DNA from 2 places in the Streptomyces sp. 3214.6 genome. Region 2 is predicted to be linked to the other one. Evidence: predicted binding sites of a transcription regulator. Region 2 holds the regulator's gene; the other holds the start of a gene.
What was found. The regulator HspR, encoded in region 2, represses chaperone genes until heat shock. The targets are predictions, from matches to a motif close to TTGAGNNNNNNNNNCTCAA.
Positions count from the first base shown of each region.

Region 1: lon (endopeptidase La) is a predicted target of HspR. The motif match lies at 10,486-10,504, and genes of this name have one in related genera.

Region 1 covers NZ_LT670819.1:3,273,302-3,287,864, reverse strand. Annotated here, with positions in the region: gene fxsT (FxSxx-COOH system tetratricopeptide repeat protein) at 1-571, shown strand, start outside; gene B5557_RS14610 (multifunctional oxoglutarate decarboxylase/oxoglutarate dehydrogenase thiamine pyrophosphate-binding subunit/dihydrolipoyllysine-residue succinyltransferase subunit) at 724-4,512, opposite strand; gene B5557_RS14605 (sensor histidine kinase) at 4,816-5,931, opposite strand; gene B5557_RS14600 (response regulator transcription factor) at 5,928-6,668, opposite strand; gene B5557_RS14595 (spermidine synthase) at 6,791-7,489, opposite strand; gene B5557_RS14590 (rhomboid-like protein) at 7,730-8,515, shown strand; gene B5557_RS14585 (DUF5954 family protein) at 8,532-9,551, opposite strand; gene B5557_RS14580 (GNAT family N-acetyltransferase) at 9,683-10,348, opposite strand; gene lon (endopeptidase La) at 10,527-12,941, shown strand; gene B5557_RS14570 (MarR family winged helix-turn-helix transcriptional regulator) at 13,097-13,621, shown strand; gene B5557_RS14565 (hypothetical protein) at 13,715-14,506, opposite strand.
Region 2 covers NZ_LT670819.1:4,694,355-4,708,917, reverse strand. Annotated here, with positions in the region: gene B5557_RS21180 (M1 family metallopeptidase) at 1-516, opposite strand, end outside; gene dcd (dCTP deaminase) at 1,187-1,762, shown strand; gene B5557_RS21170 (phosphoribosyltransferase) at 1,804-2,313, shown strand; gene B5557_RS21165 (hypothetical protein) at 2,353-3,141, opposite strand; gene B5557_RS21160 (Yip1 family protein) at 3,372-4,424, opposite strand; gene B5557_RS21155 ((Fe-S)-binding protein) at 4,637-6,928, opposite strand; gene B5557_RS21150 (MraY family glycosyltransferase) at 7,136-8,551, shown strand; gene dnaK (molecular chaperone DnaK) at 8,647-10,488, shown strand; gene grpE (nucleotide exchange factor GrpE) at 10,485-11,147, shown strand; gene dnaJ (molecular chaperone DnaJ) at 11,205-12,383, shown strand; gene B5557_RS21130 (heat shock protein transcriptional repressor HspR) at 12,389-12,856, shown strand; gene B5557_RS21125 (hypothetical protein) at 12,948-14,563, opposite strand, start outside.

The sequences.
Region 1 (14,563 bases), 1.4 Mb from region 2:
CCCGTGGACGCTGATGTTCGCCTGCGCCCAGAGCTGCTTCGCACGGGAGCACGGCGACATCGACCAGGCCCGGGAGCTCAGCGAGGCCGTCGTCGCACGCTACGAGGTGATGCTGGCCGACACCCATCCCTTCGTCGCCGGGGCCCGCGCCAACCAGGCGCTCATCCTGCGCAACGTGGGTGAGCGGGAACACGCCCACGTCCTCCTCGAACAGGCGCTGGCCGCCATGACCGACGCGGTCGGGGAGAGCCACCCCTGGGCCCTGGGGTGCGCGCTCAACGCCTCGGCCCTGCGCAACCTCGTCGGCGACACCGAGAGCGCGGCCGCGCTCAGCAGGGACACGGTGGCGCGCGCCACCGAGCTGCTCGGGCGCACCCACCCGCTCACCCTGTCGGCGCGCATCGCGCATGCGGCCGACCTGCGCGGGCTTCGGGACCGCCGGCAGGCCGAGAAGGTCGAGCAGGAGGCGCTCTCGGACCTTGAGGCGACGCTCGGCAAGCAGCATGTCCACACCATCTCCGCCCGCTCCCGCAACCGGCCGTACTGGGACTTCGAACCCCAGACGACCTGACCCCGGACGACCTGACCCCGGACGACCTGACCCCGGACGACCTGACCCCGGGCGACCGACCCCCGACGATGTGCCGGACGCCCGGCAGAACGCCGAAGGGCCCGCTCCCGAAACCTCGGGAGCGGGCCCTTCGCCCGTCGTGCGGGTGAGGACTACGCCTCGAACACCTCACGGACCAGCTGCTCCTGCTCGGCCTGGTGACGCTTGGCCGAGCCCACGGCCGGCGACGAGCCGTGCGGGCGCGAGATGCGGCGCAGGCGCTCGCCGTGCGGCACGTCCGCGCCGACCGCGAGGTCCAGGTGGTCGATCAGGTTCAGGGCGATGAACGGCCAGGCGCCCTGGTTGGCCGGCTCCTCCTGGGTCCACAGGTACTTCTCGGCGTTCGGGTACTTGTTGACCTCCGCCTGGACCTCCGCGCCCGGCAGCGGGTACAGCCGCTCGAGGCGGATGATCGCCGTGTCCGTGAGACCGCGCTTCTGACGCTCGGCGTCCAGGTCGTAGTAGACCTTGCCGGCGCAGAAGACGACCTTCTTCACGGCCGCCGGGTCGGTGACCGTGGTGTCGCCGATGACCGGGCGGAACTGGCCCGTGGTGAACTCCTCCGCCTTCGACGCGGCGGCCTTCAGCCGCAGCATCGACTTCGGGGTGAAGACGACCAGCGGCTTGTGGTGCGGGTTGTGCACCTGCCACCGCAGGAGGTGGAAGTAGTTCGACGGGAGCGTGGGCATCGCGACCGTCATGTTGTTCTGGGCGCAGAGCTGCAGGAACCGCTCCACGCGCGCGGACGAGTGGTCCGGGCCCTGGCCCTCGTAGCCGTGGGGGAGCAGGAGCGTGACGCCGGACGTCTGGCCCCACTTCTGCTCGGCCGCCGAGATGTACTCGTCGACCACCGTCTGCGCGCCGTTGACGAAGTCGCCGAACTGCGCCTCCCACATCACCAGCGCGTCGGGGCGGGCCAGCGAGTAGCCGTACTCGAAGCCCATGACCGCGTACTCGGACAGCAGGGAGTTGTAGACGTTGTAGCGGGCCTGCTCGTCGGCGAGGTACTGGAGCGGGGTGTGCTCCTCGCCCGTCTCACGGTCGATGAGGACCGCGTGGCGCTGGCCGAAGGTGCCGCGCTGCGAGTCCTGACCGGACAGCCGGACCGGGGTGCCCTCCAGGAGCAGGGAGCCCACGGCCAGCGTCTCGCCCATGCCCCAGTCGATCGTGCCGTCCTCGACCATCGACGCCCGGCGCTGCAGCTGAGGCAGCAGACGCGGGTGGACGTGGAAGTAGTCGGGGATGTTGACCTGGGACTCGGCGATGCGCTTGACGACCTCCGCGGAGACGGCGGTGTTCACCGCGACGGGGAAGTTGTCCTGCGGCTCGTGGACGTCGCCGGCGGCGGGCTGCGCGGTGGCCTCGCGGACCTCCGTGAAGACCTTCTCTAGCTGGCCCTGGTAGTCCTGCAGCGCCTGCTCGGCCTCTTCCAGGGTGATGTCGCCGCGACCGATGAGGGACTCGGTGTACAGCTTGCGCACCGAGCGCTTCTTGTCGATCAGGTCGTACATCAGCGGCTGGGTGAAGGCCGGGTTGTCCGACTCGTTGTGACCGCGGCGGCGGTAGCAGATGAGGTCGATCACCACGTCCTTGTTGAACGCCTGACGGAACTCGAAGGCGAGCCGCGCGACGCGGACCACGGCCTCCGGGTCGTCGCCGTTCACGTGGAAGATCGGGGCCTCGATCATGCGGGCCACGTCCGTGGCGTACATCGACGAGCGCGAGGACTCCGGGGCGGCGGTGAAGCCGACCTGGTTGTTGATGACGATGTGGACCGTGCCGCCCGTGCGGTAGCCGCGCAGCTGCGACATGTTCAGGGTCTCGGCCACCACGCCCTGGCCCGCGAAGGCCGCGTCGCCGTGCAGGGCGACCGGCAGGACGGTGAAGTCCGTGCCGCCCTTGTTGATGATGTCCTGCTTGGCGCGGGCGATGCCCTCGATGACCGGGTCGACCGTCTCCAGGTGGGAGGGGTTCGCGGCCAGCGAGACCTTGATCTGCTCGCCGTCCAGGCCCGTGAAGGTGCCCTCGGCGCCCAGGTGGTACTTCACGTCGCCGGAGCCGTGCATCGACTTCGGGTCGAGGTTGCCCTCGAACTCGCGGAAGATCTGCGCGTACGACTTGCCGACGATGTTCGCCAGGACGTTCAGGCGGCCACGGTGGGCCATGCCGATGACGACCTCGTCGAGCCGCGACTCGGCCGCGCTGTCCAGCACCGCGTCCAGCAGCGGGATGACGGACTCGCCGCCCTCCAGCGAGAAGCGCTTCTGGCCGACGTACTTGGTCTGCAGGAACGTCTCGAAGGCTTCCGCGGCGTTCAGGCGGCGCAGGATGCGAAGCTGCTCCTCGCGCTCCGGCTTGGTGTGCGCGCGCTCGATGCGGTCCTGGATCCAGCGGCGCTGCTTCGGGTCCTGGATGTGCATGAACTCGACGCCGGTGGTGCGGCAGTACGAGTCGCGCAGCACGCCGAGGATGTCGCGCAGCTTCATCAGGGACTTGCCGGAGAAGCCGCCGACGGCGAACTCGCGCTCCAGGTCCCACAGGGTGAGGCCGTGCTCGGTGATGTCCAGGTCGGGGTGCTTGCGCTGGCGGTACTCCAGCGGGTCGGTGTCGGCCATGACGTGGCCACGGACCCGGTAGGAGTGGATCAGCTCGAAGACCCGGGCGGCCTTGGTGACGTCGTCGTCGTGGCTGGCGTCGATGTCCTTGAGCCAGCGGACCGGCTCGTAGGGGATGCGCAGCGCCTCGAAGATCTCGTCGAAGAAGCCGCTCTCGCCGAGGAGGAGGTTGGCGACGATCCGCAGGAACTCGCCGGAGGCGGCTCCCTGGATGACCCGGTGGTCGTAGGTCGACGTGAGCGTCATGACCTTCGAGATGCCGAGCTTGTTCAGGGTGTCCTGGGAGGTGCCCTGGAACTCCGCCGGGTAGTCCATGGAGCCGACGCCCATGATGACCGACTGACCGGGCATCAGACGCGGGACCGAGTGGACGGTGCCGAGGCCGCCGGGGTTGGTCAGGGAGACCGTGACGCCGGTGAAGTCGTCCATCGTCAGCTTGCCGTCGCGGGCGCGGCGGACGATGTCCTCGTAGGCCTGCCAGAACTCGAAGAAGTTCAGCGTCTCGGCCTTCTTGATGCCGGCGACGACGAGCTGGCGGTCGCCGTTGGGCTTCACCAGGTCGATGGCCAGGCCGAAGTTGACGTGCGGCGGCTTGACGAGGGTGGGCTTCCCGTCCTTCTCCGCGTAGTGCCAGTTCATCGACGGCATGGCCTTGATGGCCTGCACCATCGCGAAGCCGATCAGGTGCGTGAAGGAGATCTTCCCGCCCCGGGCGCGCTTGAGGTGGTTGTTGATGACGATGCGGTTGTCGAACAGCAGCTTCACCGGGACGGCGCGCACGGACGTGGCCGTGGGCAGCTCCAGCGAGGCGTTCATGTTCTTGGCGACCGCGGCGGCCGGGCCGCGCAGCGTCACGAACTCCGGGCCCGCAGGCGCCTCGGTCGCAGGTGCGGCCTTCGCGGCGGCGGCCGGCTTGGCCGCGGGGGCCGCCTTCGCCGGAGCGGGAGCCGGAGCGGCGGCCGCGGGCTTCGGGGCGGCGGCCGGGGCCGGCACGGGAGCGGCGGGGGCCGCCGCAGCCGGGGCGGCGGGCGCCGGGGGCGTGGAGGTGGTCGCTGCGGCCCCCGCGGCCGCAGTACCCGCCGGAGCCGAGGGCGCGGCCGCCCCCGGCTTGTAGTCGGCGAAGAAGTCCCACCAGGCACGGTCTACCGAATTCGGGTCCTGGAGGTACTGCTGATAGATCTCGTCGACGAGCCACTCGTTCGGTCCGAACGCGGCCGCGGGATTCTTGCCCGCTTGGTCTGCGTCGGTCGAGATGCTCGATGCGTTACTGGGGGACTGTGGCGACACGGCGGCAACCGCCCTCTTCCGCTTCACAAGGTGATGGACAGCGGGAATAAAGGCTACGCCCCCGAGAGGGGGAAGGTCAGGCCGGGCCGGTCCATCGTCGTGTAAGTCACATCGGAAAGTGTGTTTCGGGGGTGGAAATGGCGGGAAACAAGCGCGGTTGCGCGTCACAAGGGTGTGCTGATGCGGGTCGCGCACGCCGAGCGTGCGGGACCTGAGCCGACCTGCGACGGTCCGCTGCCTGATCACACGTGTCCGACTGGGGCGAACGCCGATGGATCTTGTGGCTCCGCTTCGAACTTTACGTCAACTTGGGGCGGAATACTCTCCCGGAAGAGTGACAAGAATCCGGCAACCCCGCTCGGATTCGGCCACTCCGATCCGGCCGCCGTGGAGATCGACCGCCCAGCGGGCGATCGCGAGCCCCAGTCCCGTACCGCCGTCGCTGCCCGGACCGTGCGGCCGGCGGACGGCTCCGCGGTTGAACCGCTCGAAGACACGGCGCCACTCGGAGCGCGGAATGCCGGGACCCTCGTCGAGGACCTCCAGCTCCAGCGACTCCGGCAGCGTGCCGCGCCGCGCCTTCACCGTCACCCGTCCGTGCGGCGGGCTGTGCTTGACCGCGTTGTCGATCAGGTTGGCGACGACCTGGTGGATGCGCTCCGGGTCGGCGTGCGCGGTCAGCTCCGGCGGGGTGACGTCCAGATGCAGATGGACGTCCGTGCGCGTGTGATTGCCGCCCGAGCCCATCGTGGCGCGCGCCGAGGCGACCATGTTGGCCTCCTTCAGCACCCCGGACAGGTACGGCCACACCTCGAAGCGCCGTTTGCGCAGCGGGACGACGCCGTTGTCGAGGCGGGACAGGTCCAGCAGGGTCTCCACCAGCCGCCCGAGCCGCTCCGTCTGCTTCAGGGCCGTGCGCATCGTCTCGGTGTCGGCCTCGGCGATGCCGTCGACCACGTTCTCCAGGACGGCGCGCAGGCCCGCGATGGGCGTGCGCAGCTCGTGCGAGACGTTCGCCACCAGCTCCTTGCGCTGACGGTCCTGCGCCTCCAGCTCGTCCGCCATGACGTTGATCGTCTGAGCCAGGTCGCCCAGCTCGTCACGGCGGTTCTCGCTGACCCGGCGGGTGTAGTCGCCGTGCGAGATCGACCGGGCCACCGTGTTCATCTCGTCCAGCGGCGCGGTGAGCGAATGCGCCACGAACTGCGTGATCAACAGTGTGGCGATCATCGAGAAGACCGTGATGAAGCGCAGCTCCGTCTTGGTGTGCACCGCGATCATCGACAGCCCGGTGGTGATCAGCACCGAGATGACGACCAGCGCACCCAGCTTCGTCTTGATCGAGAACGGGCGTACGCCGCCCCAGGGCCCCCCTGAGCCGGGAGCGGGGCTTCTCGGTCCGTCCGGCCCGGAACTCATGGCGTCGGGGTCTCCAACGCGTAGCCCACGCCGTGCACCGTGCGGATCCGCTCGGCGCCGATCTTCCGGCGCAGCGCCTTGATGTGGCTGTCGACCGTGCGGGTGCCGGAGGCGTCCGCCCAGTCCCAGACCTCGGCGAGGAGCTGCTCACGGGAGAGCACCGCGCGCGGGGTGTTCGCCAGGCACACCAGCAGGTCGAACTCGGTGGGCGTGAGGTGCACGTCCTCCGAGCGGACCCGCACCCGGCGCTGAGCGTGGTCGATCTCCAGCTCGCCGAGCCGCAGTATCCCGCTGCGGGGCGTGGTGGCCGCGATCGCGGCCCGCTCCACCCGGCGCAGCAGCACATGCACGCGTGCCGCCAGCTCCCGCATCGAGAACGGCTTGGTCATGTAGTCGTCGGCGCCCACGCCGAGCCCGACCAGCATGTCGGTCTCGTCGTCGCGCGCGGTGAGCATCATCACCGGCACCGGACGGGACGCCTGCACACGACGGCAGACCTCCAGACCGTCGAAGCCGGGCAGCATGATGTCGAGGATCAGCAGGTCCGGCTGCCAAGCCTCGGCGGTGTCGACGGCCGCGGGGCCGTCACCCGCCGTTTGCACGAGGAATCCCTCGGCGCGCAGGCGGGCCGCGATGGCGTCGACGATCGTCGGGTCGTCCTCGACCACCAGGACGCGCCGCTGCGCTCCCGGAGTCGCCGTCGTCGTGTTGTTGTGCGAGGTGTGTGTCTGCTCCATCGCCCGCCCCTGAGTGTGCTTTCCGGGACCAGTGGGGTGATCCCTTTTCTGCGCATGACTGCGGTTGACGCGTGATTGATCGGCGTCAGGCATGCAACGTACCCGGAGTCACCTCGCCTTTGCTATCCAGGTCGGACGGCGATGTGCACGACGTCCGGCACGCCTCGGGCAACCGGGATCTCTTCGGTACGCACCTGTTGGAACCCGGCATTCCCCATGGTTCCCTCGAATACCGGATCGGGTCGGGCCGACCACACCGCCAGTACTCCACCAGGTCTCAACACCCGGGCGCAGCTTGCGAGTCCGGCCGCGGAGTACAGGCTCTCGTTGCCCTCGGTGACCGTCCAGCCGGGCCCGTTGTCGATGTCGAGGCATACCGCGTCGAACGTGTCGCATGTCTCATTGACGTAATCGAGCAGATCCGTCTCGACGATCTTCGTCCGGGGATCGGCGATCGCCGGCCCGGAGACTGCGGCCAGCGGGCCGTCGAGATGCCAGTCGATGACGGCGCGTTCGCGCTCCACGACCGTGACGCCGCCCCAGCGGGGATCGGCGGCGGCGTGCGCGAGGGAGAAGCCGACGCCCAGGCCGCCGAGGAGCAGTCCGGGCGCGGGACTGCCGTCGGGGCGGGGGTCCAGGGCGGCCAGCGCGGCGTCGACCAGCAGTCGCTCCGAGCGGCCGTCCGATGTGTCCATCAGAAAGCAGCCGTTGGCGATGATTTGGAGCAACTCCCCATGCCTGCGCAGGACCACCTCACCGTAGGGGCCTTCGCGACGGTCCAGGACTTCGGGTGCGTCGGGGATGTCGTACGGGGTGGGCATCGGTCCATCGTTGCATTTTCCTGTCGGTTTGTTGAGGGAATGGTGAGCGTGACGGGTGAGGTTGACGTACGGATGTGCGGAACAGGATCTGAGCGGGTTCGGCGGCCGGGCTGGGAGCGGATGAGAAACAGCCGAGAGAAGTCTCAGATGTTGCTGTGAATCGGCCCGGGCGTGGTGTCGGTCACAGACAGCGGGCGGGGGCGCCGCGAAGGGTGGGGTGAAACGGAAGGAGCGCGTCAGGTGGACAGCACGGCACAGGTCACGAGCCCGCCCCTGCCCGACGTCTCCGGGCTGCTGGACGGCATCCCGGGCCAGCGCGTTCCCCACGCCGTCGAGCCGCCGCCCGAGGCGAGCCCCGACCCCAGTCCCAGCCCCAGTCCCAATCCCAGTCCCGGCCCTCGCCCCGCCTTCCGGGTCCCCGTCCCCTTCACCCTCGCCTACGCCGCCGTCCTCGCCGTCACCTCGTTCTTCGCCGCGCACGCCGACCCCGCCCTGGTGAACGCCCTGCAGCAGGGCTCCAGCACCGACGTGGCGCACCTGTGGCAGACGCCGGTGCTGGTGCTGGTGGCCAGCGCGCTGTGGGTGGCGGGCGGCTTCGCCTCGCCGTTCACGCTCGGCTTCCTGGTCGTGCTCAGCGCCTTGGAACGGCGGATGGGCGGCGTACGGACGGCCGTCGTCTTCCTGCTCGGGCATGTCCTGGCCACCCTCGCCACCGAGGTCCCCGTGGGTCTGGCCGTGCTCGCGGGCCGACTGCCCCACAGCTCGCTGCACCGCTTCGACTACGGCATCAGCTTCGGCGTCGCCACGAGCGTCGGCGCCTTGGCGGGCCTGCTCAGGCCCTGGCTGCGCTGGCCCCTGCTCGCCACGTTCGGCGGGATGCTCCTTCAGGACCTGCTCGCCTTTACCGACCCGATGACGAACTGGGGCCACCTGATCGCGCTGGCGATAGGGGTGGGGACCTGGCCGTGGGTGCGACGGTGGGCCGCTCGAACCCCCCTGCCCGCGACGCCCGCACGAACCGCGTAGACCGCCCGCCCCGTGGTCAGTCGTCGTACTTGACCGTGCCGTCCTCGTGCAGGGTCGGGTGGAGTTTCATGGGGCCGTACTCGTCGGCGTCCGACGGGCGGGGCGGCTCGGGGCCGTCCGGGCCCAGGCGGATCATTCGTTCGACGCGGCAGATCCGGAACAGACGGCCCTCCACGCGCGCCTCGTCGGCACGGCCGGCCGCCCGGAAGGCCTCCGCGGCCCGCCCGTACAGGGCCTTCTTGCGCTCGTCGAAGCGGTAGAGCATCGCCCACACGCGGGCCATCCCCTCGTACAGCGTGCGGCGCGCCTCGTGCGGGGTCGCCGACAGGGAGCCGCACGGGGTCCAGCCCGCGTCGTCGCGTTCGGCGACCGAGAAGCCGACGGGCAGCCTGACCACGTCCGGGTGTGTCCTGGCCGCCCGCTCCGAGTCCGCCCGCACCTCGGCGGGGAAGTGGGCGCCCGTGTACGTGAAGTCGCGCAGGCCCAGCCGCAGCGCGCCCGCCATCGGCCCCTCGTCCCGGTCGGGGTCCAGGACGTAGCCCACGTCCGGCGAGGGACAGGCGCCCTGGTCCTCCCAGGAAAGGGCCGCGGATTCGGGGTCGGTGGGCCGGGGCGGCTCCACGCCGTCGTCGCCGGTCCGGGCGAACTCGTCGCCGCGCACCACCCGGTAGCGCACACCCAGGGCCTCCACCTCGTCGGCCGGCGCCCGTTCCAGCAGGGCCACGGCCGCCAGCAGTTCGCGTCGGACGGCCGGATCGTCGGTGCCGTCCTTCGCCTTGAACCACAGGTGTGAGTTCAGGCCGTCCCGGGCCTGCTGGGGCATGCTGTCCACCACCGGTTTCAGCAGGCGCCAGCCCGGCTCCGCGGCGGCCGGGTCCTGCACGGCGATGCCGAAGACGGGCCCGCGCAGCGCGATGTGCGGATAACGCCGGGAGGCCTCGACCGCGTCGGCCTCCGTCACCCAGGCGACGGGGTCGTCACGGCGCACGAGCTCCGCGTGGAGGGCGTCGAGACGTCGCTTCCAGTCATCGGTCATAAGCGCATTGTGGTCGGCGCGAAGGGGCGCTTCGGGGTGAATGCCTGAAGTGGACGGGGTACGGGGCGGGGGCGTAAGGGGCGTGCCCGGTCGTGCGCGCCCGAAGGGTGCGCCCCCGCGACCGCCGGACGTCACCCCCGTGTGTCCCCCCTGTCGCCGGTGAACTTCCCGCTGGTCAACAGCGACTCGACGCGCCACCCCAGCGACTCGTACAGCGCCCGCCCCTCCGGTGTCGCGCCCAGCACGCCGGTCCGAGCGCCCTGCTCGACCGCCGCGCGCTGGAGCGTCCGCATGACCAGGGCGCCGAGGCCCCGGCGGCGGTGCGCGGGGAACGTCTCGATCTGGTCGACGACCGCCGTCGCGCCGGTCGGGGCGATCTGCCCGCGCGCGGCCAGCGAACCGTCCGGGGCGGCGATCATGGTCCGGGTCACCCCGCCGATCGACCAGGTGCGCTGCCGGTAGCCGTCGGGGACCGGGCCGGGCGGGACGTCCGCGAGCGCGGCCGTCATCAGGAAGCCGGGCTCGGGGTCGACCCACCACCCCGGCCCCAGCCAGCCCCCGACCATCGCCGGGTCCGTGAACGCCTTCAGCCACACCCCGGCGCCGGTCACCGCCCCCGCCACCTTCCGGACGTCCGCCTCCTCGACGGCGTCGTTCATCGCGCCGAAGACATGCCGGGTGACGTGATGGGTCCCCGTCCCCACGTCGATCGTGCAGCCCCACGGCTCGTCCACCGGCGGCGCGGCGCCCCGCGACGCCACCCAGCCGTCCACCCAGGCCCGCACGATCCGCTCCACAACGACCTCCCGTAAGGGCTGCTCTATGCCTTCATCTATTACGGGTGACGATAGGCGCGCCGCTCCCCGCGCCGACAGGCGTGATCGCCCACAGCGAACGGGCGGGATCCCGGGGAACATTCGCAGCGGCCCGCGCATTGAGTCGGCATAGCTCAACTTGACTGCCTAAGGGGAGATCATGGCTTCGACGTCCGCACCGCTCACCCTGCCCGTGCTGCCCCTCGATGACGAGGTCGTGCTCCCCGGCATGGTGGTTCCGCTGGACCTCAACGACACCGACGTGCGCGCCGCCGTGGAGGCCGCCCAGGCCGCCGCCCGTTCAACACCCGGCAAGCCTCAGGTACTCCTGGTGCCGCGCATCGAGGGGACCTACGCGAGCACGGGTGTGCTCGGCACGATCGAGCAGGTCGGCCGGCTGGCCGACGGCGACCCGGGCGCGCTGATCCGGGGTCGCGGGCGGGTGCGGATCGGCGCCGGCACCACCGGACCGGGCGCCGCCCTGTGGGTCGAGGGGACCCGGGTCGACCAGAGCGTCCCCGACCCGCTGCCCGGCCACGTCGCCGACCTCGTCAAGGAGTACAAGGCGCTCGCCACCGCCTGGCTGCGCAAGCGCGGCGCCTGGCAGGTCGTCGACCGCGTCCAGGCCATCGACGACGTCTCCGCGCTCGCCGACAACTCCGGCTACTCGCCGTTCCTGACCACCGAACAGAAGGTGGAGCTCCTGGAGACCGCCGACCCGGTGGCCCGTCTGAAGCTCGCCACCTCCCAACTGCGCGACCACCTCGCCGAGCAGGACGTCGCCGAGACCATCGCCAAGGACGTCCAGGAGGGCGTCGACAAGCAGCAGCGCGAGTTCCTGCTGCGCCGTCAGCTCGAAGCGGTCCGCAAGGAACTGCGCGAGCTCAACGGCGAGCAGGAGGGCGAGGAGTCCGACGACTACCGCGCCCGCGTCGAGGCCGCCGACCTGCCCGAGAAGGTCCGCGAGGCCGCCCTCAAGGAGGTCGACAAGCTGGAGCGCTCCAGCGACCAGTCGCCCGAGGGCTCATGGATCCGCACCTGGCTGGACACGGTCCTCGAACTCCCGTGGAACGAGCGGACCGAGGACCGGTACGACATCCAGGGCGCCCAGGCGGTCCTGGACGCCGAGCACGCCGGCCTTCAGGACGTGAAGGAGCGGATCACCGAATACCTGGCGGTGCGTAAGCGGCGCGGCGAGCGCGGCCTCGGCGTGGTCGGCGGCCGCCGCGGCGGCGCCGTGCTCGCGCTCGTAGGCCCGCCGGGCGTCGGAAAGACCAGTTTGGGCGAGAGTGTCGCGCACGCCATGGGCCGCAAGTTCGTCCGCGTCGCCCTCGGCGGCGTCCGCGACGAGGCCGAGATCCGCGGCCACCGCCGTACGTACGTCGGCGCGCTGCCCGGCCGGATCGTGCGGGCGATCAAGGAGGCCGGGTCGATGAACCCGGTGGTGCTCCTCGACGAGATCGACAAGGTCGGCTCCGACTTCCGGGGCGACCCGGCGGCCGCCCTGCTGGAGGTCCTGGACCCGGCGCAGAACCACACCTTCCGCGACCACTACCTGGAGGTCGAGCTCGACCTGTCCGACGTGGTCTTCCTCGCCACCGCCAACGTGCTCGAAGCCATCCCGGAGGCCCTGCTCGACCGCATGGAGCTGGTCCGCCTCGACGGCTACACCGAGGACGAGAAGGTCGTCATCGCCCGCGACCACCTGCTCCCGCGCCAGCTGGAGCGGGCGGGCCTGGACAAGGACGAGGTCACGCTCGACGAGAGCGCGCTGCGCAAGCTCGCCGGCGAGTACACCCGCGAGGCGGGCGTGCGCACCCTGGAGCGGTCCATCGCCCGACTGCTGCGCAAGGTCGCGGCCCAGCACGAACTGGGCGAGCGGAAGCTGCCGTTCACCGTCACCGACGAGGAACTGCGCGCTCTGATCGGCCGGCCGCACCACGTGCCCGAGTCCGCCCAGGACCCGGCCGAGCGCCGGACCGCCGTGCCCGGCGTCGCCACCGGCCTCGCGGTCACCGGCGCGGGCGGCGACGTCCTGTACGTCGAGGCCTCGCTGGCCGACCCGGAGACGGGTGCGGCGGGCCTGACCCTGACCGGTCAGCTCGGCGACGTGATGAAGGAGTCGGCGCAGATCGCACTCAGCTTCCTGCGCAGCCACGGGGCCGAGCTGGAGCTGCCGGTCGGTGACCTGAAGGACCGCGGCGTGCACATCCACTTCCCGGCGGGCGCGGTCCCGAAGGACGGCCCGAGCGCCGGCGTCACCATGACGACGGCCCTCGCGTCCCTGCTGTCCGGCCGGCTCGTGCGCACCGACGTGGCGATGACCGGTGAGGTCTCCCTGACCGGCCGGGTCCTGCCCATCGGCGGCGTGAAGCAGAAGCTGCTGGCCGCGCACCGGGCCGGGGTCACCACCGTGATCATCCCCAAGCGCAACGAGCCCGACCTGGACGACGTCCCCGCGGAGGTGCTGGACAAGCTCGACGTCCACGCCGTCACGGACGTCCGCCAGGTCCTGGAGCTGGCGCTCGCGCCCGCCACGAACGGCGCGACGCCGGAGGTTCCCGTGGCGGCGTGACGGACGCCGCGGGAAGGGCGAGGCCCGGGTTCCGTGAGGGAGACCCGGGCCTTCGCCATGCCTGAAGCGGCCTGGGAACCGCCCCTGGCCTGTGCCTGCGAAATACTTAAGAGCTGCACCGAAGGCAGCGACCGGCGAACATCAGGGGTGCTGACGTGCACGAGGACCACGACGACCGCGAGGGCCACGACGACCGCGAGGACCGCGAGGAGACGGGCGGCGACGCGTCGTCGCGCGGCGTGGAGCGGGACGACCGCGAGTTCCTGTCCCTGGAGCGGGAGCTCACGGTGCTGCTGCGCCGCGCCCGCGCCAACCAGGGCGAGATGGCCCGCGAGGTCCACCCGGACCTGGAGTCCGCCGCCTACGGCCTCCTCGTCCGGCTGGAGGAGTGCGGCCGCCAGCGTGCCACGGAACTCGCCGCCTACATCGGCGTCGGCAAGGCCACCATGTCCCGCCAACTGCGTGCCCTGGAGCAGCTCGGCCTGATCGCCCGCGAACCCGACCCTGCGGACGGCCGCGCCTGGCTGGTCGACCTCACCGAGGAGGGCCGCACCCGGGTGCGGCGGGTCCGCGACGCCCGCCGCGAGCGGTACGTCAGCCACTTCTCCGACTGGGACCGCAGAGAGGTCGGCGAGCTGGCCCGCCTGCTGCACCAGCTGAACCGGGGCATGGAGAAGTGAACCGGCGCATGGAGAAGTGAACCGGGGCATGGAGAAGTGAACCGGCGGCCGTAACCGCCTCACGGGAACTCCCACGCCTCAGCTTTCCCCGCCTCACAGCTCCACGCGCACCACCGTCGCGTCGTCGTGCGTCTTCGCCCCGCCCAGGAAGGCCCGCCCGGCGCCGTCGTCCGCCCGCTCCAGCTCCCGGACCCGTTCCACCAGCGCCCCCGCCCCCTCCTTGCCGAGGAGGGCGAACAGGGCCGGCCAGTCGCCCTCGCGGAAGAGCTCCGTCCAGCGGGTGGCCCCGTCCGACAGCGCGGCCAGGGCGTGCACCTCGGCGCGCGGCACGGTCATGGCCACCGCGCGGGCGGCCACCGCGGGATCGGCCGCGGCCGTGAAGAACCCGCCCTCCTTGTTGCGCAGCGTGCCGTCGACGACCTCGGCGCTGCTCAGCAGCGCGCGCGGCAGCCGCGCCAGCCGGTCGTCCTGGACGGCGGTCACCGTGCCGCCCGGGGACGCCAGCAGCAGCGTCGCGTCGCACAGGACCAGGCACTCGACCGTCTCCGGCGACCAGCGCGCCAGGGCCACTGTGGCCTGTGGGGTGCGTGGGTGAGAAAGGTCACAGGTTTCGGAATGGGCCCCAGCGGTACGCGCGATGGCGAGGGCGAGCGCCTCGGCCAGCGGAACATCCGGGAGTGAAACGGTCAGTTCGGTCAGCGCGCCGCCCAATCGCGCGGTGAACCAGGGGACCGAATGCAGACAGCCCGCGCCGTCCCGCGGCGGCGTCACTCCGTCCAGGAGGACGAGCGAACCGCCCTGTCCGGAGGCGGAAAGTCCGATACCCGCGAAGTCCTCGTTGGGGCGGGCCCGATCGCCGGCCTCCGACACAAGTTCCGTACGCATTCAGCCAGTCTGCACGACCCCTTCACAGCCTTCGCAAAAGGCTGGCATCGGGTGCCG
Region 2 (14,563 bases):
CGGGAAGATCATTTTGGCGCCGTTGGGCTGCGGATAGAGCACGGTGCCGTCGGGCGTGGGGATCCAGCCGTAGTCCTCGATGGCGTCGTCGCGGTGCCGTATCTGGGTGGGGTCGGCCGTGTAGGTCACCGTGACGGTGAACGCCGCGCTCTTCGTGATGGCCGAACGGGGGGTGACGACGAGTTCGTCGCCCTCGCGGACGGCGTCCGCCGGGGAGCCGTCCACCGACACCGACGTGAGGGTGTTGCCGGCGAAGTCGAGGTTGAAGCGGGACAACGCCTGGGTGGAGATGGCCTCGATGGTCGTTTTCGCCGCGAACGGCGTCTTGGGCGCCTGCCAGTCGAAGTCGAGGGTGTAGTGGCGCACGGTGTAGCCGCCGTTGCCGTCGAGCGGGAAGAGCGGGTCGCCGAGCCCGGCCGCACCGGGGGACGGGACGGGCGTTCCGTCGGCCGCCCGGGCGATCGAGCCGCCGGTGAGCGTGGCGGAGGAGATGGCTGCCGCGGTGACGGCGGCCATCAGGGCTCGGCGAGAGGGTCGTATGGAAATGGGCCAACGTATATGTATGGGTATGGGTATGAGCATGGGCATGACAGGGCTAGGCCTCTCAGCGGGATGATCTGCGAGTGGACCGGATCGGTGGCGGGATATCACGCCTGAAGCGGTCCCAGCTTCTCCAAGAGGCGTTCAGGGGCGCAAGCAATTCAAAGCTATTCGAAGGGTCGAATCCGGCCGTATCGCGCGGCCGCCCAGCGGATGCCCGGCGGGTGTCGAGGGGAGCGATCCGGGTGCGAGGGGCCGGAGTTGGGGCGTACGGTGGGGGAGCCGAAGAGGGGTCGGGCGGGGTCGGAGTGCCGCCTGCAGAGTCATCCCGTTCGTCCCGTAATGTGGCTTTCGTTGTCCGGTGGAAGCAGCCGGACGGGGCTCTTGGGGAAGGGACTCTAGGACTTGATGGAGCGCACCGTCGTCCGTTGTGCCGATGGGCACGTGTTCAGCACCGCTTCGTTTCCGATGCAGCAGGCGGACCGGCTCGGTCCCGGGCGGCTCGTCCGATGTCCTCGGTGCGCGCGGTTGCGGAACGCCGTGCCGGTGACTCTCGAGAAGCGGTAGCGACAGAACGACACGAGGGGCCTGGCGCGTGGAGTCGTCCGATTGTGGCGGCTCCGCGCGCCTTGCGTATCCTCGGGACGTGCTTCTCTCAGACAAGGACATCCGGGCCGAGATCGACGCCGGACGGGTCCGGATCGATCCCTACGACGAAACCATGGTGCAGCCGTCGAGCATCGATGTCCGGCTCGACCGGTACTTCCGGGTGTTCGAGAACCACCGGTACCCGCACATCGACCCGTCCGTCGAGCAGGCCGACCTGACCCGGCTCGTGGAGCCCGAGGGCGACGAGCCGTTCATCCTCCACCCCGGGGAGTTCGTGCTCGCCTCGACCTACGAGGTCATCACGCTGCCCGACGATCTTGCCTCGCGGCTGGAGGGGAAGAGTTCCCTCGGGCGGCTCGGGCTGGTCACCCACTCCACCGCCGGGTTCATCGACCCAGGGTTCTCCGGGCACGTGACCCTGGAGCTGTCCAACCTCGCCACCCTGCCGATCAAGCTCTGGCCCGGCATGAAGATCGGCCAGCTGTGCATGTTCAAACTCAGCTCGCCGGCTGAGTCCCCGTACGGCAGTGAGCGGTACGGATCCCGGTACCAGGGCCAGCGCGGGCCGACGGCCTCCCGGTCCTTCATGAACTTCCATCGGACCCAGGTGTGAGCGCCGGCGTGGGAGGGACAGAGGGCGCGGAGTCAGTGAACGTGGACGTGGCTCGGGAGAATCTCACCTACGAGCAGTTCGGGACAGCCGTCCGCGAGCTCGCGCAGACCATCGCCGACGACGGGTACGCACCCGACATAGTCCTCAGCATCGCCCGCGGCGGCGTCTTCGTCGCCGGCGGGCTGGCGTACGCCCTCGACTGCAAAAATCTTCATCTGGTCAACGTCGAGTTCTACACCGGCGTGGGCACCACCCTCGAGATGCCCGTCATGCTCGCGCCCGTTCCGAACGTCATCGACTTCTCGGACAAGAAGGTCCTCATCACCGACGACGTCGCCGACACGGGCAAGACGCTCAAGCTGGTCCGCGACTTCTGCCTGGACACCGTCGCCGAGGTACGCAGCGCCGTCATCTACGAGAAGTCGCACTCGCTCGTGAAGTGCGAGTACGTGTGGAAGCGAACCGACGACTGGATCAACTTTCCGTGGAGTGTCCTGCCCGTCGTGCGTAAGGCGGGGGAGGCTGTCACGCCCTCCAGGGAAGCGGTCTGACGCGTTCCGGCCCCGCCGCGTACCTTCCTCCGCACGGCGTCATGGCACTTTGCGCGCCGTGACGCCGCTGCGCTCGAAGTCGTAGACGTGGTCGTTGAGGCGGAGGCCGTCGACCGCGCCGATCCACATGAAGTCGCGGCTCACGTCCAGGCCGCCCTTGCCCACGGAGACCGTGTTGACGGTCGGCTTGGCGTTGCGGGACGTGAACGCCGCCTTCAGCGCGGTGAAGGTGCACGGCGTGGCAAGGGTGCAGCCGGTCAGGGTGCCCGTGTTGTCCGTGAGGAACCAGCCGCCGCTGCGCGTGGCGTCGAGGAACGGGCTCCAGCTGTTCGTCACGGGAGACGGGCCCGGCAGCCACACCAGCGTGGAGTAGTCGTCGGTGGCGTTCAGGTTCGGGTCGATCTCGAACCTGATGTTCGGCATGTTCGTCGGGCCGCCGTGGTCGACGTTCTGCTGCGTCTGGAACACGTGGAAACCGACTCGGCGCAGCCCCAGCAGCGATTTTCCGTAGAAGTTCACCTCGTTGCCGAAGTCGACCTGCTCGTTCACCTCCGGGGTCAGAGGGGGATTCAACGACCTGCCCGCCACCTCGATGCCGAGGCTTCCCCGCCCGTACGGCGGCCTCGCGGCGGTGCCGGTCACGCCGAACGAGCCGTACGGCCCGTTGCGGAGTTCCGCGACGGGAGAGCCGATCGTGTTGCGGGTGATGATGCCCCAGTGGTCCGGGTGGTCTCGGTTGTCGTCCGTGCCGGCGGAGGCCGATCCCGGAAGGAACGCGGCGATGACGGCGACCAGCAGGGCGGCCACGAGCACCGTTCCCCGTCTCACGCCAAAGCGAGCTTTCACGCGTACTCCTAAGTACTCCTGAAGGGGGAGGTCCAAGGTGAGTCACATTATCTGACGCTCTGTAGTCGATACGGTCCGACATGCGGCATATGTGACGTACGACTTGGCGTGACGTGTCGCTTGGGGTGACTGGACGCGAAAGGACCCCCGGCGATCCGCCGAGGGTCCTTAGGCCTGTTCCAGTGCCCTTGCGTGTGGCCGCCGGGTGCGGGCTAGAACGTCCCCAGCTTCACGATCGACAGCAGGGCGATCAGCTGGATCGAGGACGCGCCCAGCGCCTTCGGCCACGGGAGGTCGTGCGAGCGGGCGACCATCATCGTCAGGAGGGCGCCGCCCGCCACCCAGGTCGCCCAGCCCAGCAGTTGGACGAACGACGCGTCGCCGCCGAAGAACATCGCGACGACCAGGCGCGGGGCGTCCGTGAGGGACATGATCAGCATGGAGAGGCCGACCGTCGGCTGCCATGCGCCGTCGCCGCCGAGCTGACGGGCCAGCGTGTGCGTGACGACGCCCAGCACGAAGGAGCTCAGCACCATCGCCACGGCCGTGGTCAGGACGATCGGGATCGCGTTGGAGAGCGTCGCGTTGATCGCGTCCTTGCGCGCGCTGTCGAAGCCGAAGACCGCGAGCAGGCCGTAGAGGAAGGTGACGACGAGGGCGGGGCCCCACATCGTGTAGTCCCGCATCTGCAGGAAGGTCTGCTGGGGGGCGAGGACGACGCCCTTCAGCAGTTCCTTCCAGTGCAGGCGCGGACCGATGGGGCCGGCGGGAGCCGAGCCCGCGTGGTACGTACCACCCTGGTTGTACTGGTCGTACTGGTTGTGGTCGTCGATCGAGAAGGCCTGGGTGTGGCCCGGGTTGTTCGCCGCGTACGGGTCGTACGGGGCGCCCGCCGGACCACCGGCGTTACCAGCGCCACCACCGGCAGGGCCGCCCGGTCCGCGCGGCCCGCGCGGCGCGCCGTACGGGGCGTCGCCGCCGAAGTACTCCGGCTCGTCGCCGCTCTGGCCGCCGTAGCCGCCGCCGTTGGCCTGCGGCCACTGGCCGCCGCCCGCGCCCTGGCCGCCGTACTGCGGACGCTGCTGCGGGTACGGCTGCTGGGCCGACGGGTAGCCGTACGAGGGTCCCGAGGGTCCCGAGGGCGTCGACGGGCCCGAGGGCCGCGAGGGGCTCTGGGGCGCCTGCTGCCCGTACGGAGGGTGTTGCGGTCGCGCTTGCGGGGCCCGGTTGTCCCGGCCGCCGCGTCCGATCCTGAATCCAGCCACGCCTTCGAACGTACCTGGTCCTGCAGAGTGGTGTGCCCGGCCCACCGTTCGCACACGGCTTTGCTGCCGAGCTGTGACATCCCCTAAGGGGAGCAACGGGGTTGGCGTCAGGGGTTCTTCAGGGCGGTTCTTCGGGGCGGTTCTTCGGGGCGGCTCTTCAGGGGAGCGCGACGCCCCCGCGTCCGGGTGGGACACGGGGGCGTCGATACCCGCTACTTCACCGGCTGCGGCTCAGGCTCGCTCTCGGCGTCGGTCTCGCCGGCCGGGGGCTCGTCGTCGACCGGGGTCTTGACCGACTCCAGGAGCAGCTGGGAGACGTCCACGACCTGGATGGACTCCTTGGCCTTGCCCTCGTTCTTCTTGCCGTTGACCGAGTCGGTCAGCATGACGAGGCAGAACGGGCAGGCGGTGGAGACGATGTCCGGGTTCAGCGAGAGAGCCTCGTCGACGCGCTCGTTGTTGATGCGCTTGCCGATCCGCTCCTCCATCCACATCCGCGCGCCGCCAGCGCCGCAGCAGAAGCCACGCTCCTTGTGGCGGTGCATCTCCTCGTTCCTGAGGCCCGGGACATTGGCGATGATCTCGCGCGGAGGCGTGTAGATCTTGTTGTGGCGGCCCAGGTAGCAGGGGTCGTGGTAGGTGATGATGCCCTCGACCGGGGTGACCGGGATCAGCTTGCCCTCGTCCACCAGGTGCTGGAGCAGCTGGGTGTGGTGGATGACCTCGTAGTCGCCGCCGAGCTGCGGGTATTCGTTGCCGATGGTGTTGAGGCAGTGCGGGCAGGTCGCGACGATCTTCTTCGCCGACTTCGGCTTCTTCGACTCGGGCGTGACGTTGCCCTCGTCGTCCGTCTCCTCGCCGAAGGCCATGTTCAGCGCGGCGACGTTCTCCATGCCGAGTTCCTGGAACAGCGGCTCGTTGCCGAGGCGGCGGGCGGAGTCACCGGTGCACTTCTCGTCGCCGCCCATGATCGCGAACTTGACGCCCGCGATGTGCAACAGCTCGGCGAACGCCTTGGTGGTCTTCTTCGCGCGGTCTTCCAGCGCGCCCGCGCAGCCGACCCAGTACAGGTACTCGACCTCGGTCAGGTCCTCGATGTCCTTGCCGACGACCGGGACCTCGAACTCGACCTCCTTGAGCCACTCCAGGCGCTGCTTCTTGGCCAGGCCCCAGGGGTTGCCCTTCTTCTCCAGGTTCTTGAGCATCGTGCCCGCCTCGGAGGGGAACGCGCTCTCGATCATCACCTGGTAGCGGCGCATGTCGACGATGTGGTCGACGTGCTCGATGTCCACCGGGCACTGCTCGACGCAGGCGCCGCAGGTGGTGCAGGACCACAGGACGTCCGGGTCGATGACGCCGTTCTCCTCGGCGGTGCCGATGAGGGGCCGCTCGGCCTCCGCGAGAGCGGCGGCGGGCACCCCGGCCAGCTGCTCCTCGGACGCCTTCTCCTCGCCCTCCGTCGTCTTGCCGCCGCCGGCCAGCAGGTAGGGGGCCTTGGCGTGGGCGTGGTCCCGCAGGGACATGATCAGCAGCTTGGGGGAGAGGGGCTTGCCGGTGTTCCAGGCGGGGCACTGCGACTGGCAGCGGCCGCACTCGGTGCACGTGGAGAAGTCCAGCAGGCCCTTCCAGGAGAACTGCTCGACCTGGGAGACGCCGAAGACGTCGTCGTCGCCGGGGTCGGTGAAGTCGATCGGCTTGCCGCCGGACGTCATCGGCTGGAGGCCGCCCAGGGCGGTGGCGCCGTCCGCGTTGCGCTTGAACCAGATGTTCGGGAACGCCAGGAAGCGGTGCCAGGCCACGCCCATGTTGGTGTTGAGCGAGACCACGATCATCCAGACGAACGAGGTGCCGATCTTGATCATCGCGACCAGGTAGACCAGGTTCTGCAGCGCCGAGACGCTCAGCCCCTTGAAGGCCAGGACCAGCGGGTACGAGGCGAAGTACCCGGCCTCGTAGTGGTCCACGTGGTGCAGTGCGCCCTCCAGGCCGCGCAGTGTGTAGATCGCGAGGCCGATGGTGAGGATGACGTACTCGACGAAGTAGGCCTGGCCGGCCTTGGAGCCGGCGAAGCGGGACTTGCGGCCGGCCCGCGAGGGCAGGCTCAGCAGGCGGATCACCATCAGGACGGCGATGCCCAGGATCGTCATCACGCCGATGAACTCGATGTAGAGCTCGAACGGCAGGAAGTCGCCGATGACCGGCAGCGTCCAGTCGGCCTTGAAGAGCTGGCCGAAGGCCTGGGCGAGGGTCGGCGGCAGCGTCAGGAAGCCGACCGCCACGAACCAGTGGGCGAAGCCCACGATGCCCCAGCGGTTCATCCGCGTGTGGCCGAGGAACTCCCGTACCAGCGTCACACTGCGCGCGTAGGGGTTGTCTGTCCGTGCTCCGGCGGGGACCGGCTGGCCCAGCTTGAAGTACCGGACGAACTGACCGATGGCGCGTGCGAGGAGCGCGACGCCGACCACGGTCAGGACCAGCGACACGATGATCGCGGCGAGTTGCATTTCGGGGCTCCTCGGGCCTGCGAGGGGACTTCGGTGGAGATTACTAAGCGGTAACTTATGCAGTCCGTCTGAGAGTACCCCTTATTCTGCGTCGCACTGTAGCGGGGTGCGGAGTGATCTGAGTCGCTGAGGGTTGCCTCAGGGATCCGCCGTAATTGGGCCGTGTTATTCGTACCAAATTGGTACATTTATGACTAATTTATATCCGTGCTCTACGGGATCGTCGCTGCCGCCACCGCCCTGCTCCTCTCCGCCGTCCTCGCCGCGCTGCTGCGCGTGCCCGCCCTGCGCCTCGGGCTGCTGGATCGGCGGCAGCGGCAGCGACGGGTTCCGCTGTTCGGTGGAGCGGCCGTCGTGCTCGCCACCTGTCTTGTCGCGGTCGCCGGGGACTGGACGGGCATCGCGCCGCTCGGGGACGGCATCGAGGTGCTGCTCGTCGCCGGGGGCGCCGTCGCCGCGCTCGGGCTGATCGCGGACGTGTGGCGGCTCAAGGTGCGCTTCCTCGTCCTCGGCACGGCGGTCGCGGCGGCCTTCGTGGTGCCGTACGGCGACACCGGTGTGGTCTCCGGGATGCTGGGCGTCGGCTGGATCACCTTCGGCGCGCTGGCCTTCAGGGCGCTCGACCACGCCGACGGGGTGGCCGGGACCGTCGGGGTCGTCACCGCCTTCGGGGTCGCCGCGTGTGTCGCCGTCGAGGTGATGGACGGGCTTGTGGTGCTGCTGAGCGTGCTCGCCGCCGCGCTGACCGGGTTCCTCATGCACAACTGGCCTCCCGCGCGCGTGGCGCTCGGCGCGTGCGGGTCGCTCTTCACGGGGTTCCTGCTCGCCGCGGCGGCCGTCGTCGCCCGCGCGGGGCACGATCCGGTCGTCGGCACGGGGGTGCTGTTCGCGCTCACCGCGGTCGCCGGGGCCGACGTCGTCCTGGCGGCGGCGTCGCGACGGCTGGCCGGACGGCCTCTGCTGCGCGGCGCGCCCGACCATCTCGCCCACCGGCTGCGGCGGCTCGGGCTGACCGCCCAGGGGGTGACCGTGCTGCTCGGCCTCGCGGCGTTCTCGGCGGTGCTCGTCGGGGTGCTGGTGCATGCGGGGTTGGTGGACGTGCGGGCGGTGTGGTGGGTCGCGGGCGCGGCACTCGTCGTCGTGATCGGGCTGCTGCGGGTCCCGGTGTACGGGCCGCCACGCGCGCGTGGCACTCGCCGACCCCGGCCCGGCTCCCGATCCGCCTCCCGGTCCGCTTCCCGGCCCGGGTCCCGATCCGCTTCCTCGTCCGGCTCTCCGTCAGCCGCCGCGTCCTCCTCCGGCTCCCCGTCCGGTCCTGGGGCCGCCACCCGTGCCGGCACCGGCATCCGTTCTTCCGTCCGCCTTTCCGCCCGGTCGGCCGCGCGGTCGGTCGCCCGGTCCCCGGACCGCTCCCCCGACCGGTCCGCGGGCGGCCGGTCCGCCGGTCGGTCTGTCGTTCCTCCTGGCCTCTCCGGTGATCGCTTCGATGCCCGGCGGGCTGCGGTGTACGCGCCTCGGCGTCAACCCGAGTCCGTTGACCGTCCCCCTCGGGCCGAGATTCGGCGGACCGGTGGATCCGTATCCTCGCAGGTCAACGCGGGATTGCGTGTAAGGAACGGATAAGAGTTGAGTGGATACGACTCAGGTCTGTTGACCCAGTGGCGAGCCTCGTGCACACTTGAGTCCGTTCCACTCAAGTCAGCTGGAGGAAGATCACCATGGCACGTGCGGTCGGCATCGACCTGGGCACAACCAACTCCGTCGTCAGCGTTCTGGAGGGCGGCGAGCCCACCGTCATCACCAACGCCGAGGGTGCCAGGACCACGCCGTCCGTCGTCGCCTTCGCGAAGAACGGTGAGGTGCTGGTCGGCGAGGTCGCCAAGCGCCAGGCGGTGACCAACGTGGACCGGACCATCCGTTCCGTGAAGCGTCACATGGGCACCGACTGGAAGATCGAGCTCGACGGGAAGCCCTTCAACCCGCAGCAGATCTCCGCGTTCATCCTGCAGAAGCTCAAGCGGGATGCCGAGGCCTACCTGGGCGAGAAGGTGACCGACGCGGTCATCACCGTCCCGGCCTACTTCAACGACTCCGAGCGTCAGGCGACGAAGGAAGCGGGCGAGATCGCCGGTCTCAACGTCCTTCGTATCGTCAACGAGCCCACCGCGGCCGCGCTCGCGTACGGCCTCGACAAGGACGACCAGACGATCCTCGTCTTCGACCTCGGCGGCGGCACCTTCGACGTGTCCCTCCTGGAGATCGGTGACGGCGTCGTCGAGGTGAAGGCCACCAACGGCGACAACCACCTCGGTGGTGACGACTGGGACCAGCGTGTCGTCGACTACCTGGTGCAGCAGTTCAAGGCCGGCCACGGCGTGGACCTCGCCAAGGACAAGATGGCGCTGCAGCGTCTGCGCGAGGCCGCCGAGAAGGCGAAGATCGAGCTGTCCTCGTCCACCGAGACCTCGATCAACCTGCCCTACATCACGGCGTCCGCCGAGGGCCCGCTGCACCTGGACGAGAAGCTCACCCGCGCCCAGTTCCAGCAGCTGACGGCCGACCTGCTGGAGCGCTGCAAGACGCCGTTCCACAACGTCATCAAGGACGCCGGCATCAACCTCTCCGAGATCGACCACGTCGTTCTCGTCGGCGGTTCGACCCGTATGCCCGCCGTCGCCGAGCTCGTCCGCGAGCTGACCGGCGGCAAGGACGCCAACAAGGGTGTGAACCCGGACGAGGTCGTCGCCATCGGCGCCTCGCTCCAGGCCGGTGTCCTCAAGGGTGAGGTCAAGGACGTCCTGCTCCTCGACGTGACCCCGCTGTCCCTCGGTATCGAGACCAAGGGCGGCATCATGACCAAGCTCATCGAGCGCAACACGACGATCCCGACGAAGCGCTCCGAGATCTTCACGACGGCCGAGGACAACCAGCCGTCGGTGCAGATCCAGGTCTACCAGGGCGAGCGCGAGATCGCGGCCTACAACAAGAAGCTCGGCATGTTCGAGCTGACCGGTCTGCCGCCGGCCCCGCGTGGCGTCCCGCAGATCGAGGTCTCCTTCGACATCGACGCCAACGGCATCATGCACGTGACCGCGAAGGACCTCGGCACGGGCAAGGAGCAGAAGATGACCGTCACCGGCGGCTCCTCGCTGCCGAAGGACGAGGTCGACCGCATGCGCCAGGAGGCCGAGCAGTACGCGGACGAGGACCACCGCCGCCGCGAGGCCGCCGAGGCCCGCAACCAGGGCGAGCAGCTCGTCTACCAGACGGAGAAGTTCCTCAAGGACAACGAGGACAAGGTCCCCGGCGAGGTCAAGACCGAGGTCGAGGCCGCCGTCGAGGAGCTGAAGGCCGCGCTCAAGGGCGAGGACACCGCGGAGATCCGCACGGCCACCGAGAAGGTCGCCGCGGTCTCCCAGAAGGTCGGCCAGGCCATGTACGCCGACGCGGGCGCCCAGGCCGCCGGTGGTCCGTCCGCCGGCGCCGAGGCCCCCAAGGCTGACGACGACGTCGTGGACGCCGAGATCGTGGACGACGAGCGCAGGGACGGTGCCGCGTGACGGAGGAGACCCCGGGCTTCGAGGAGAAGCCCGACGTCCCCTCCGGCGCCACCCCTGAAGACGCCGAGCCGAAGGCTGCCCCCTCCTCCGCCTCGGCGGAGGGGGCGGCCCCGGCCGGGGACGCGAACCAGACAGCCGGTCTGGTGGCCCAGCTGGACCAGGTGCGCACCGCGCTCGGCGAGCGCACCGCGGACCTCCAGCGCCTCCAGGCCGAGTACCAGAACTACCGCCGTCGGGTCGAGCGCGACCGGATCGCGGTCAAGGAGATCGCCATCGCGAACCTCCTGACCGAGCTCCTGCCCGTGCTCGACGACATCGGCCGCGCGCGCGAACACGGCGAACTCCTCGGCGGGTTCAAGTCCGTCGCCGAGTCGCTGGAGACCGTGGCCGCCAAGATGGGCCTGCAGCAGTTCGGCAAGGAGGGCGAGCCCTTCGATCCGACGATCCACGAGGCCCTGATGCACTCGTACGCGCCCGACGTCACCGAGACGACGTGCGTGGCGATTCTGCAGCCTGGGTATCGAATCGGCGAGCGAACCATCCGCCCCGCGCGGGTGGCCGTGGCCGAACCGCAGCCCGGCGCACAGCCCACGAAGGCCGACGAGGCCGAGACGGCGGCGGCGGACGACAAGGAGAGCGGTGGCCCGGACGAGGGCTGAGCTTGACGCGATCGCCCTGGCGATCGTCGTGACTACGCGAGAGGAGGGACGTCGAGGGTGAGCACCAAGGACTTCATCGAGAAGGACTTCTACAAGGTCCTCGGCGTCCCCAAGGACGCCACCGAGGCCGAGATCAAGAAGGCGTACCGGAAGCTCGCCCGCGAGTACCACCCGGACGCCAACAAGGGCAACGCCAAGGCGGAGGAGCGCTTCAAGGAGATCTCCGAGGCGAACGACATCCTCGGTGACCCCAAGAAGCGCAAGGAGTACGACGAGGCACGCGCCCTCTTCGGCAACGGCGGCTTCCGTCCGGGCCCCGGAGCGGGCGGCGGCTCCTTCAACTTCGACCTGGGCGACCTCTTCGGAGGCGGCGCCCAGACCGGCGGGGCCTCCGGCGGCTTCGGCGGCGGCATCGGGGACGTCTTCGGTGGCCTGTTCAACCGCGGCGGCCCGGGCACGACCCGTACCCAGCCCCGGCGCGGCCAGGACATCGACACCGAGGTCACCCTCACCTTCACGGAAGCCATCGAGGGTGCGACGGTCCCGCTGCGCATGTCCTCGCAGGCCCCCTGCAAGGCGTGCTCCGGCACGGGTGACAAGAACGGCACGCCGCGCGTGTGCCCGACGTGTGTCGGCACCGGCCAGGTCGCGCGGGGTTCCGGCGGCGGCTTCTCCCTCACGGACCCCTGCCCCGACTGCAAGGGCCGCGGCCTGATCGCCGAGCACCCCTGCCTGGACTGCAAGGGCAGCGGGCGCGCCAAGTCCTCCAGGACCATGCAGGTCCGCATCCCGGCCGGGGTCACGGACGGGCAGCGCATCCGCCTGCGTGGCAAGGGCGCACCCGGCGAGCGGGGCGGCCCGTCCGGCGACCTCTACGTCGTCGTACACGTCGACCCCCACCCGGTGTTCGGCCGCAAGGACGACAACCTGACGGTGACCGTGCCGGTGACGTTCACGGAGGCGGCCCTCGGCGGCGAGGTCAAGGTGCCGACGCTCGGTGGACCGTCCCTGACCCTGAAACTGCCGCCCGGCACGCCCAACGGCCGCACCATGCGGGCGCGGGGCAAGGGCGCGGTCCGCAAGGACGGCACCCGCGGCGACCTGTTGGTCACCGTGGAGGTGAGTGTCCCGAAGGACCTGTCGGGGAAGGCTCGTGACGCGCTGGAGGCGTATCGCGAGGCGACCGCGGGCGAGGACCCGCGGGAGGAGCTGTTCGAGGCCGCGAAGGGAGCCTGAGAGTGATGGACGGCCGTCGACGCAGTGACAGTTTTCGTGGGCCGTATGAACTGACCGAGGAGACCCCGGTCTACGTCATCTCGGTGGCGGCCCAGCTCTCCGGCCTGCACCCGCAGACGCTGCGCCAGTACGACCGTCTGGGCCTCGTCTCCCCTGACCGCACCGCCGGTCGGGGCCGACGCTACTCGGCCCGTGACATCGAACTGCTCCGCACGGTGCAGGCACTGTCCCAGGACGAGGGCATCAACCTGGCCGGCATCAAGCGGATCATCGAACTGGAGAACCAGGTGGCCGCCCTGCAGTCCCGGGTGGCCGAGATGGAGGCCGCGCTGGACGGCGCGGCCGCGGCGATGCAGCAGCGCGAGGCGGCGGTGCACGCGTCGTACCGACGGGACCTGGTGCCGTACCAGGAGGTACAGCAGACCAGCGCGTTGGTGGTGTGGAGGCCTAAGCGGCAGCAGTCGTCGGACTGATGCGCACCGACTGAGGTGTACCGGCTGAGGTGTATATGGGAAGGGGCCCGGAGTTTCGACTCCGGGCCCCTTCGCTGTTGTTCACGGCCGGTCAGTCGCCCATGCCGACGGTCGGGGTCGGGGTCGGGGGTTCGTGGCCGGGCGGCTGTTGCTGCGGTTGCCGGGCGGGGGCGGACGGTCGGGTCGTAGCGCCTTGGGGCATGCCCAGCTGCCAGAGGTGGGAGCCGGGGACGGAGGGGGTGGGGGCCGCCTCTTGGACTTGGCCTCGGGTCTGGTTCTGGCTCGGTTCCGGGCGACGCCAGCGTTCCGGGACGGTCGGTGTTCGTCGTACGGCGGTCTCGTCGCCGGCTGCTGCCGCCGCGACGGCGCGGGCGCGCAGGGCGCTCTGGCGGGCGATCGGGGAGAAGCCGGGGGCCGCGTTGCCGGTCTCGGACGGCAGACCGCGCACGCCCATCCGGTTCAGCTCGCCCTGGATTCCCGTCTCCGGGGCGAACACCTCGCGCGGGAGCTGCCAGGAGGCCGCGCCGTCCACGTCGACGCGGTGTTCGTGGCCGTCCACGGCGAAGGTGAGGCCGTAGCCGATGTACTGGTCGTCCCTGTCGAACAGCAGGTCCCCGGAGATCTCGCCGCCCCGGTCGCGCACCGCGTTCGCGAGGTCCTGGAGGGCGGGCGGGAGCGGGTTGGTGCGGCCGAGGCTGGTGACGTAGCCGTCGCCGCGGGCCATGTGCCGCTCCTTGGTGTCCTGGTCGACGTAGGGGACCTGGAAGCGGGTGACGCCCTGCTCGTCCTGGTAGGTCTCGATCGCTCCGACGCGGGCCTCGACGAAGGACAGCCGCTTCTCGCCGTTCTCGCCGTGGCCGTACTTCTCCTGCATCGCCGGGAACTGGACCTGGTGCTGGAGCGCCGGCGGCGGCTTCGAGCCGATGATCGTGACGTGGGCCTCGCGGTTCTGGATCAGGATGATCTCCGCGTTGGCGACGGCGGTTCCGCCGGAACCCACGACGATCCACTCCTTGGCGGCGTGGGCGTCGAAGCGGCTCTCGGCGACCTCGTCGCCCAGCAGCGCCCGCCCCGGCGCCGCCTCACGTGCGGACTCCCATTTCCGGGTCGAGTCGAGGGCGGTGAAGCAGTTGCCCATGCGGGTGGCGGCGTCGGGCTCCAGGCCGGATATAAGGGCGTCCTTGAGTGCTGGGGAGGCGTTCAGGGCGTCGAGCACGGTACGGGTGTCCGCGCCGCCCCGCTCGGCCTGCGTCAGCCAGGCGCGCAACTCACCCGCACCGGCCGTCCCCTGCCCCTCCAGCTCCCGGAGCCGGTCGCCGATCAGCCGTACGGCTTCGGCGCGGCTCTCCACGGCGAAGTCGCCGCGCGGCATGCCCGGTACGACCTCCGGGGTCAGACCGGTGGCGATGCTGGGGGTGCCGTCGCAGGCCACCCAGAGGGGGGCTGGGCTCTCCTTGCCATCCTCGCCCAACGGGCGCACCTCGGCCAGGAGTTCGCCGTTCCGGCCAAGCCGCAGCCGGGCGTGGCCGTTCACCAGGTCGCCCTGGGTGGCGAGTTGGTCCTCCCAGACGCGGACGGCGTGGATGGAGATACGGTGCCGGGGATCCTCGACCGCCGCGTACGGGTCGACGCCCATCCACTGGGCGAGATCCCGGTCCTGGTCCGCGGATTGCACGATGCCGTCCCCGGGGTCCAGGTGCCACCGGC